Regions from separate parts of the Actinomadura sp. 1N219 genome, predicted to be linked through region 1. Evidence: riboswitches for the same ligand, from Rfam matches in the RefSeq annotation. Region 1 holds a riboswitch; the other holds the start of a gene.

Region 1 (5,464 bases):
CTGGGGTGGTCTGCCTGGGGCTGGTGTGCGGGTGCGGGGGTGGCGGCGGGGGCCGGGGAGGGGCTCGGGCGGTGAGTGAGAGTCCTGTGGTCCGGACTTCGGCGCCGGAGGTTCGTGTGCGGGTGCCGGACGGGGTCCGGACGTCCTATGTGGTGTTCGATCGGGTGGCCGGGCGGGTCGTGGCGGAGCGGCGGCCGCGGCAGGTGTTCCGGTCGGCTTCGGTGGTGAAGATCCTGGTGGCGCTCGACTACATGCAGGGGCGCGAGGTGTCGGCGGCTGATCGGAAGCTGCTGGGTGTGATGTTGCGGTCCAGTGATGACAAGGCGGCTACGGAGTTCTGGAGGCGGGGCGGGCAGGGGCGGGTCATCGAGCGGATGGTCCGGAGGGTGGGGTTGCGGGAGACGGCGCCGCCGCCTGCGGACAAGCCGGGGTTCTGGGGGTATACGGCGCTCAGCGCTGGTGATGTGCTGCGGACGTACCGGTATCTGCTGGACGAGGCGCCCAAGGCGCAGCGGGAGTTCGTGTTGGAGCAGTTGAGGAAGTCGACGCCGTGCGGGACGGACGGGTTCGACCAGACGTTCGGGATTCCGCGGGCGGCGGAGAGGCCGTGGGCCGTGAAGCAGGGGTGGTCGGGGTTCGGGGACTCGCCGGCGGAGCCGTGCCGGGGACGGCGGGCGCAGCAGGTGGCGTGGACGGATCTCGGGATCGGGCGGCCGGTGCTGCACACCACGGGAGTGGTGGGGGAGAAGATCGTGGTGGTGCTGACGCTGCATCCGGCCGGGACGTCGTTCCGGACGGCGGCCGCGCGGGTCACGGAGCTCACGGCGCAACTGGTGTGACCTGAGTCACAGGGCGGGGCACAGTTGTCTCCGGGGACGGTCACCGGTACCGGTCAAGTTCGGGCGTGAAGGGAAAAGTCGGGCAAAGAACTGGGCGATTTGTACTGTTCTGAGCGGATTGTTTGTCACTGACGTATGTAGCTTTTTTCTCCCAGGCACCAGCGCCGAACGGGGGACAGGGTTGGCGGATGCGGAGGGCACCTGGGCGCAGCCCGGGGTGCACGTTGCGGATCTTGACGACCTGCGGGACGCCGCGCACGACCGGGCGGTGCTGTCCGAGGCGCGGGTCGTGCTGGCCCGGCGGCTCGGGGTGCCGCCCGGCGAGGCTCTGCAGCATCTGATCTGGCTCGCGCGCGATCTGGACGTGGAGCTCAGCGAGGCCGCGTCGCTGCTGGTCAAGGACGGCGGCGTCGGGCCGATGGGGGCCGTGGCGGCGGGACGGAAGGCGCCCCGTACCGAGAGCGGCGCGGTGGAGCGTCAGGCCGTGCTGTCAGAGGCCGAGGACGTCCTGCGCCGGGTGACGGCCGAGGACACCGCGGGGGACGCGGAGGTCCTGGCCCGGGTGCCGGACGACCCCGCGGCGAAGGCCGTGCTCGACGGGGCGCTCGACTCGTCCGCGCACATGGTGCCGGTCCGGGGGCAGGACGGGAAGGTGGCCGACTTCCTGTTCGTGGATCTCAACGGCGTCGCGCGGGACATGTTCGGGCGGGGCCGGGAGGAGCTGGCCGGGCGCCGGCTGCTGCAGACGGACCCCGGCGCGGTGCTGAGCGGGCTCTTCGACGAGTACGTGGAGGTGCTGGAGAGCGGGACGCCTCTGGAGCGTTCCCTGAACCAGTACACGACCGCGCAGCGCGGGCTGTCCCGGACGTCCAGGATGAGCGTGAGGTGCGTCGCCGTGCCGACAGGCGTGTGCGTGACCTGGCGTTACCACGATCGCGAGGACCGGGTCGCGCGGCGGCTGGAGCGGGTCGAGCGGCTGGCCCTGATCGGGTTCGGCGAGTGGGACCTCGCCACCGGCGAGGCGGCCTGGACGCCGCAGATGCTGGCCAACTACGGGCTGGCCCCCGACCAGGTGCCGCCGATGCCGCACGACCTGCCGAAGGTGGTGGCGGACGACGACCTCCCGCTGGTCGAGGAGGCCGTGCAGACGATGTTCTCCCGCCGGGAGCCGGTGGAGGCGGAGCACCGCGTGATCGGTCAGGACGGGGCGCCGCGGCACCTGTGGGTGTTCGCCGAGCCGGTGCTGGCCGAGTCCGGGCTGCCGGTGTCGATCAACATCGTCTCGCAGGACATCACGCGGCGGCGCGGCGTGGAGCGGGCGCTGGCGGAGACCCGGCGGCAGATGCTGAAGCAGCAGGAGCGGATGGCGCAGGAGCGGCGGGTGGCGGTGACGCTGCGCCGCGCGATCCTGCCGGACGAGGACGAGGTGGAGCAGCTGCCGGGCCTGCGCACCGCGATCCGCGCGCTGGCGGCGGAGAGCACCGCCCGCATCGGCGGCGACTGGTTCGCGACCAGGACGCTGCCGGACGGACGGTCGATGTTCGCGATCGGCGACGCGGCCGGGCACGGCCTGCCCGCGGCGGCGGCGATGGCCCGCACCCGCAACGGGCTGCTCGGCCTGACCTGCACGAGGGAGCCGGCCGGACGGCTGGTGGGCTGGCTGAACGAGCTGGTGAGCAGCATGGACCCGCCGGCGACGGGCACCGCCGTCGTGGCCCAGTTCGACGCGCGCGGTCGCGTCCTGGAGTGGACGTGCGCGGGGCATCCGCCGCCGATCCTGATCCGGGACGGGCGGGCGGTGCCGATGGAGGTCGTCCGCGACCCGATGCTCGGCGCGATGCCCGACTGGGAGTACATGACGATCACGACCAGGCTCAGCCCCGGCGACATGCTGTTCCTCTACACCGACGGCCTCGTGGAGCGCAGGGACGCGGACCTGGACGAGCGGATCGCCCGCCTCACCGGCATCCTGCGGGACTGCGCCACGCAGCCCGAGCTGATGCTGGACGACGTGCTCGCGCGGATGGAGCACGACCGGGCGGCGGACGACACCACGCTCTTCGCCGTGCACGTGGAGTGACCGGAACCATCCTTGACCTGTGATGATCACCCACTGTGATGTGCGCCTCACCTAGACGGGCCTGGACGGGCCCGGACGGCCCGGACCGGGCCGGATCGGCGTGTGCCGGGCGGCGTGGAGCAGCGGTTCTTTACCATTTGCGCGATGGCGGGTAAGCCCGGCGGGCAAAGGGCTGCGGGGCAGTTCTGGAAAGATCGGGAACAGCCCGCGCCGTGACGGTGTTGGTGCTTCCTTGAGAGGGCTTTGAGCAGGCAAGACCGACTTTTGTGCCTGGTTTGCTTTCTTTGAGAAGGTTGGTACCTTCTTACCGAATCACGCAACGCGTCCCATGCGTTGCTCCGGCCGTGCCGAGCGCGGCCGAGGATCGCGGAGCGGATCCCGCCCGCGATGCGCGCCCACCGAGGCGCGCGGTCAGATCAAGATCAGTCACTGAGATCAATCCGTATGCGCCGCGCACGCGGTGCGAGGCCGAGTCCGTCCGGTCGACCTGACCGGAACGGAGCCGGGGACCCAGGTTCCAGGGGTGAATCGGCGCGTCCCAGAGTCGCGCCGTAGGGCTGCTTCCATGCCCGAATCCGTCAGCTAACCCGGTAGGCGTCATGGGAGATAGGAGATTCCCCGCATGACCGGTCGTTTCGATCGACTTTCCCTGAACACCCTCACGCCCGAGGACAAGGCCGTCGGCGTCGCGCTTGGCGCCGTGCTGGCGGGAGCCGTCGGGCTCGCGATCTTCAACCCGCTCACCGACGACCGCGCCGTGGCCCAGACCTCGGCCCAGGCGGCGGCGGTCGCCGAGAAGGGCGGCGTGTCCGCCAAGTCGGACAAGGCCGGGACCCTCTCGGCCGCGGACGCCCGCGCGCAGGGCTTCAAGGTCCCGCCGCGCGCGGTCAAGCCCAACGAGGTCATCAAGCTCGCGGAGAAGCAGGTCGGGATCTCCGAGGGCAAGGGCGGCATGACCAAGTTCCACAAGTGGTACGTGTCGACCCCGCACGCCGCCGCGACCGCCGAGCGGGACGGAGGCTTCTCCGTCAACGACTACAAGGGCGCCCAGTGGTGCAACATGTTCGTCTCGTGGCTCGGCGCCCAGACCGGCGTGCAGAACATGGGCTGGGACGCGTACACCGTCCAGCACGCCAAGTGGTTCAAGAAGACCGACCGCTGGGGCAAGACCGCCAAGCCCGGCGCGGTCGTGTTCTTCGACTGGGACAAGGGCTCGCGCGGTGACATCGGCGACATCGACCACGTCGGCCTCGTCGTCAAGGACAACGGGAACGGCACCGTGAACACCGTCGAGGGCAACACCGAGAACGCGGTGAACAAGAAGACCCGCGACAAGTCCGAGATCGTCGGTTACGGGTATCCCGACTACGCGTCCTGACCCGATCCGCGCGATTGCGGCCGCCCGGCCGGAATCGCGAGATCCGGGTCGCGCGGACCGCGTGATCAGAATGGCGTCATCCGAAGGCGTCCGGTTCCGGCCGGGCGCCTTCGGGCGTTCCAGGGGGATGTCACCCATGTCGCCGGTGAAGGCGGGTAATGCCAAGCATTGACAGCCTTTGACTGCTCTTGGACCTCATCACGGCGTTCCGGGAAAGGAATCCGTGCGCGCGTCCGATCGGAGCCGGGACGCGCGGGGAGGGGGGCCCATGCGGGTGCGCCCGGACGTCAGCGTCGTCGTGATCGCCTACAACGACGCGTGGCGGCTGCCACGGGCGGTCGCCTCCACGCTGGAGCAGTCGCTGGGCGGCGTCGAGACGGTGATCGTCGACGACGGGAGCACCGACGGGACGGGCGAGGCCGCCGACCGGCTGGCCGCCGCGCACGCCGGACGGGTCCGGGCCGTCCACCTGGCGTCGAACTCCGGCGGCTGCGGGCGGCCCCGCAACACCGGGATCGAGGCGTCCGCAGGCCGGTACGTGATGTTCCTCGACAGCGACGACCTGCTGGACCGGCACGCCTGCCTCAACCTGTTCGCCGCGGCCGAGGACGCCGGCGCGGACCTGGCGTCCGGGCGGTGCGACCGGATCTTCCTGGACGTGCCCGCGGGCGCGAAGGGACGCGTCCGCCCCTGGTATCCGTGGCTCTACCGGCGCAGGGCCGTGTACGGGCCGCTGAAGGACCACCCCGATCTGCTCTACGACACGCTGTCGACCAACAAGGCGTACCGGCGCGATTTCCTGGACGAGCACGGCCTCCGGTTCGTCGAGGGGCTCCACTACGAAGACCTGCTGTTCACCGCCGAGGCGTACCTGGCGGCCGGGCGGACGGCGCTGATCCCGCACCGCGTCTACAACTGGCTGGTGCGGGAGCGGACGCCCGCGCCGTCCATCTCCAACCGGCGCGCCGATCTGGCCAACTTCGCCGACCGGCTGGAGATCCACCGCCGCATCGACATGCTGTTCGCGCTGCGCGGCGCCTACGACCTCCGCCGGGCCAAGGACGTCAAGTTCGTCAACCATGATCTTGTCCTTTACCTGCGCGAACTGCGCGACCGCGATCCGGCCTACCGGTCGCGCTTCCTCGATCTGGCGGCGGGCTACCTGGC
Region 2 (5,464 bases), on a different contig from region 1:
TCTTCAACCCGCGTCCGGGGGACGTCCCGACGCCGGGCGGTGGACTCCTTCGATGCAGAGGCGTACGTGGAGGGAAAGGCCCGTTCCAAGCGAGACGGTGTCCCATACGGAGTAAGTCCGGTGTCCTATGTCGGCCGGGACCCAGGGCGAAGGACCCGGGACACGGAAGCGGCTCTCAAAGCGGAGGACGCGTCCGGGACGAGACACATCTCACCCCGATTCGGGTCCGTAACCTGAGCGAACTGGCAATAGCAGCCCGAACGCGGGACGTCCGAAACAGAGCGAGCATCTCCACGAAAGCCGGTATGGCCGGACATGCCCTACTACCCTCGCCGAGGGATCGCGAGTGCGACGGGCACCGGGCCCAGCCGTCCCTCAGTTCGGACGAGGACGCCGAGAAGGATCTCAGAAGGCCGATGAATCAGGAGGCGGGCGTTTTACCACCAGCGTCCCGATGAGCCTGTCATGGACGGCCTGGCGGCGCGTGCCCTCGTACAGGGCCCCCGCGTTCGCCAACCAGAAGATGCCGGCAAGCAACCCGGCAACGGGAATCGGACGGGCCGCGATCGGCAGCGAATAGACCGCGGCGCGCACAACGGCGCGTACAACGTCCAGACGGGCCTGCTCACTGATCAGCACGCCGTCCGGTTCGGAATCCGGCGTTGGCTCAGCGTCGCCCTCTCGCCCTTTCCGTAGATCGGCACCGAGTTCCGGTTCCGCCTCAAGCCCCTGAGTTTGCTCCGGTTCATCGCCGGACATCGACCCCGCCCCAGGACCAGAACTCGACACAGCCCCGATCTCAGCACCCTGCGTTGGCCACGCCCCGCCGCCCGTCGGCTGCCCAAGCCCGCCGTTACGCATCTGCGCCAGCTCACCGCTTGGCGCTTGCTCTGGCCCGGCTTCTGACGCAAGCCCTCCCGCAGGGCCAGATTGCCCAGCTTCAGAAGCCTCCACAGAGGCGGCCCCAGCGCCCCGCCCGTGCTGCGGTAGGGCGCCAGCCGCAGGGGACGTCTCAGGGTCTTGGAGGGCGTTCGGCGCGTCGGCCGCGCCGATGGCGGTCTCTGTGAACGCCTCAGCGGCCGTCTCAGCGTCCGTCCCGGTACCGGCCTCAGCAGCGGCCGCTGAGCGCGCTGAGGTCGCTGAGGTCGGCTCAGAGCTTGCCTCAGCGTCCGTCTTTCTGGATGTGGATGCGAAGGGCGCGCCTGGGACGGCGATAGCGACTTCTATTCCGGCGACGCGCTTGCCGATTGTCCGGCCCCAGAGCGCGAGCTGGATCGCCTCGTAGAGCAGCATGCATCCGGCCAAGGCTGGTGGAGCGACGACGTCCACCGTGGGCCCGGACACCACTGCGCGGACGACGACGATGACAGGCACACCGACGATGAGGGTGTCGACGATGCGGGCCAGGAGGCGCTGGCCCGGCTCCGCGAGCGTTGCCTCCCGCACGGGCTTACTCCGCGTGTTCGGTGTACTCGTCGTATCCGGTTCGCTCGTCGATGACCAGTGTCCCGGCGAAGCGGTCGTGGAGGGCCTGGTGCAGGGGCTGGTCCCAGATCGCCCACAGGTACGCCATCAGCGCACCCGCCCAGACCAGCACCATCCCGTACGCGGCGTAGTCCCACACCATCACCGCTATGACGAGGAAGAAGAACACGCCGATCTGGTAACCCACATGGACGATTCCAGCGCGCCAGATGGCCTGCGTAGTGGTCAGTGGTTCCCCGCCAGGCGCCTGGACGATCCCGATGCCCATGATGCGTTTGCCGAGCGTCCGTCCAGACATGGATAGCTGGACGGCCTCATAGAGCAGCGGCAGCACCGACAGGACGCAGAAGAGCGTGAAGATGATGGGCCAGTTCCACACACCCCCCTCGTCCTCGGTCTTGCTGCCTGGCTTGCCCAGGCCGAACGCACCGATCGTGATCGGCAGGACGAGTGCGAACCCGAAGACCGCGACGAGCCCGTTGTCGATGAGGCGCGCCCCTGCGCGGCGAAGTATCGGAGCCAGCGGCATCTCACCGCCGCCGTACTCGTCATAGGACGCGTCGTACGGCTCGTTGTACCCCGGCTGCTGCCCCCACTGCTGCTGGGTCTGCTGTTGAGGCTGCTGCCATTGCTGCTGAGGCTGGCTCTGCGGCTGCTGTTGAGGTTGCTGCCATTGGGGACCTTGGTACGGGGGCGGCGGGCCGTAGGCGCCCTGCCCCTGCTGCGGCGGGTAACGCCGTCCGCGGTTCGGGGAATCGCTCATCGGGTCAGTCCTCCAGGCGAAGCAACATCCGGGTGTTGCCCAACGTATTGGGCTTGACCCGATCGAGGTTCAAGAACTCTGCAACGCCTTCGTCGTAGGAGCGGAGAAGCTCCTCGTACACCTCTGGCGCCACCGGAGTCCCCAGGATCTGCTGGAAGCCATGGCGCGCGAAGAACTCCACTTCGAAGGTAAGACAGAACACCCTCCGCACGCCGAGTTCCCTAGCGTTCTCCAGCAGACGGGTGACAATTCGGTGGCCGATGCCACGGCCGCCGTACTCCTTGTCCACGGCGACGGAGCGGACCTCCGCAAGGTCCTCCCACATCACGTGCAGCGCGCCGCAGGCGACGACCCGTCCCGGCGTCCCGTGCTGCACGTCCTCGGCGACCCAGAACTCCTGGACGTCCTCGTACAGCTTCACCGCGGACTTCTTCAGCAGGCGTCGTCCCGACCCGGCGTACAGATCGACCAGCCTGCGGATCTCTTGAACGTCGGCGGTACGGGCTCGCCGGATCACGACCTCCACAAACAGGCGAGATTATCGAACGTGGCGCCTTAACAACTGTCGGCGGGTCGGTGCATGCGTCGGCATCCATCCCGTGTAACTAGATAAAACCGACTAGGCATTGCCCATAGCGCATCCGGAAAAGTGAGCAAGAACACACGGACGCCCGGGGAGCGCGGCGCGTGGACGGGAGCTGACGGGCGTCGCCACCTGCGATTTCTCAGGTTCTGGTTGGCATCTAATGCGGCTTCCGTTAGTGTCCTGCGCTGACATCGGCCTACCGCAGGACGGAGGCCGAACCGCCGAGTCCACGGGCCGCAACCAGCGCCCCGAGGAGCCGGGGACCCACTTCCGGATCGTTCGGGGATCGCCCCCGGGCTCTTGCCGTGAGGGGTGAATCCGCAGCCCGCGTGGAACCGACTTCCGCGCGCGCCAGCGGACGGGCTGCTCCAGCCCCAACCCGTCAGCTAACTCGGTAGGCGGACAAGGAGAGGAGAATTCGTGGAGCCATCGCGCCCTGTTTCCCTTTCAAGATCTGCTCGTTCAAGCTCCCCGCAGCCAGCACCGGGCCGGAGGACGACCCGGTTCCGCGTCCGGGCGATCACCGTGGCCGGCGCCCTCGCCGTCCTTTCGGTCGCGCCGCACACGACCGCTGTGGCGCACGCCGAGCCTGAGCCGTCCACGAAGGAACTCAGGACGAAGGCCCTTAAGCTGGCCGACGAGCTGGAGCAGCTCACCGAGCAGTACAACGGGCTGAAGGTCAAGCTCGCCCAGTCGCAGCGCGCCGCCAAGGTCGCCACAGAGAACGCCCAGCGGCAGGAGAAGTCTCTCGAGACCATCCGCCAGAAGGTCGGCTCCCTGGCCGCTACCAGCTACATGCAGGGCGGCTCTGACCCCGCGGTGTCGTTCGTCGCCTCCCAGGACCCGCAGTCCGTTCTCGACCAGGCCGCCACGCTCAACTACTTCGCCAAGCGCGACAGCAGCAAAGTCCTCGGTCTGATGCAGGCGATGCAGGCCGCGCAGCGCGCCCGTAAGTCCGCCGAAGAGCGCGCCAAGCAGGTGCAGGCGCTGCGCACGCAACTCGACTCGCAGCGCAAGAAGGTCACCGAAACTTACGAGAAGGTCCGCGGCAAGCTCGTCAAGAGGGACCCCACCCAGCTCGCCAAGCTCCCCGTCGTCGGCACCGGTAAGGGCGCGCAAGCGCTGCGGTACGCGATGAGCAAGATCGGTGTCCCGTACGTCTGGGGCGCCGCCGGGCCGAACTCCTTCGACTGCTCAGGCCTGACAATGTGGGCCTACAAGCAGGTGGGCATCAACCTGCCGCACTACACCGGCAGCCAGTGGAACGCCGGCACCCACGTATCGCGCAGCGAACTTCAGCCGGGCGACCTCGTGTTCTTCCATTCCGACCTGCACCACATGGGGATGTACGTCGGCGGCGGCAAGATGCTGCACGCGCCCCACACCGGCGACGTTGTGAAGATCGCCCCCATATCCGGACGTCCGTACGCGGGCGCCGTCCGGGTCGCCTGACCCCGAAGACCGCCGATTCAACCCGTCCGACAGCGCGCGCCCTGGAGACGACGAACCTCGGGGACGCCATGCACGGCCCCGCAAAGGGGCGGCGCGGTCAAGGACCCTGGCTCCTTCTACGTCCACTAACACCCGGCGCCGCCCGGACGCCCTAGCAACCGACCGGCCCCGTCCATCGCACGAGGTAGTCAAGGACGCCACAGGACGAACGGCCCCAGGGCCCGGCACGCGAACCGGGCGTTCGGGTGTGCCCGCTTGGGCGTCCTACGGAATTGGCTGGGCGGCTGATGCCCATACACGGAGCTGTCCGCGGAGGCGCGCTACGAGCGTTGGCAGGGCGGACGCAGACGGATGGCGGGTTCGGAAGGCTCGCTGAACGGACGCATCCACGTCCTCGATGCCCCGTCAGAACGAGGGGCCCTGAATTTCTCAGCACGGGCGGCTCACGGCGCTCGGTAGATGCCCCTGAGCGCTCCCGTGCGGGCCGCTTGACAGCCGTCACGGCGGACTCTGAAGCCGTCCTAGGTCGCTCCCTCCACGGAGCGGAGGGCGGGCCTGAGGCCGCGCGTCATCGATGACGTCCCAGCCGGGGTGTGTACGGGTGTCGAAAAGATCGAGGGCGTGCTTGAGAAGATCCACGGCGTGGTTTGAACACCGTCCGCGGCGACGCCTCCTGCAGGGACCTACCTGTCAGGGCGCGGGCGCCGCCGCTGCGGGGTCGGACGGGGGTTCTTCCGAAGATTTCTCCGCCTGGATTCTCGTGGCGCTCGCCGTCCCCGGACGAGCGTCGTTGGGGGTTGCCGCTAGATGAGCTGCCTTCGGGCCGCCCACACCACGGCCTCGATAGGGGTGTTGACCTCCAGCCGGTCGCAGATGGTCCGCAACCGGCGTCGCAAGGTCCGTGCGCTCAACTCCAGCTTGCGAGCCGCCACATCGGCGGTGACACCGCTGGCGATCTGAGCGAGCAGCCGAATCTCTTCCTCGCTCAGCCCGAAATCGTCGGTGCCACGACGTGCGAGTGTGGCCTGTTCCACTCCGTCCTCCCTCGTCCGTGGTGATGACCGCGGGGATGCAGCCGTCCGCTGCACAGGCACGGGTTGGCCTCGATCTGTACGCGCGTTGGGTTGCCGGGTCCGGAGCCCCTCCGGACTCAGATCATCGGGTTCCTTTTCTGTTTT

What was found. A riboswitch is a leader RNA that binds a small molecule or an ion and turns the genes downstream of it on or off. The one in region 1 is predicted to bind cyclic di-AMP.
Region 2: another riboswitch for cyclic di-AMP. It lies ahead of ACH35V_RS29310 (NlpC/P60 family protein); the one in region 1 lies ahead of ACH35V_RS36880 (CHAP domain-containing protein).

Annotation. Positions count from the first base shown of each region.
Region 1 is NZ_JBIRAY010000018.1:14,322-19,785, forward strand. Features, by position in the region: gene ACH35V_RS36870 (hypothetical protein) at 117-839, shown strand; gene ACH35V_RS36875 (SpoIIE family protein phosphatase) at 1,021-2,919, shown strand; cyclic di-AMP (ydaO/yuaA leader) riboswitch at 3,376-3,530, shown strand; gene ACH35V_RS36880 (CHAP domain-containing protein) at 3,542-4,297, shown strand; gene ACH35V_RS36885 (CDP-glycerol glycerophosphotransferase family protein) at 4,566-5,464, shown strand, end outside.
Region 2 is NZ_JBIRAY010000011.1:20,619-26,082, forward strand. Features, by position in the region: gene ACH35V_RS29290 (hypothetical protein) at 406-759, opposite strand; partial or broken gene ACH35V_RS29295 (RDD family protein) at 1,231-1,446, opposite strand; gene ACH35V_RS29300 (RDD family protein) at 1,451-2,248, opposite strand; gene ACH35V_RS29305 (amino-acid N-acetyltransferase) at 2,253-2,774, opposite strand; cyclic di-AMP (ydaO/yuaA leader) riboswitch at 3,057-3,251, shown strand; gene ACH35V_RS29310 (NlpC/P60 family protein) at 3,360-4,286, shown strand; gene ACH35V_RS29315 (LuxR C-terminal-related transcriptional regulator) at 5,090-5,320, opposite strand.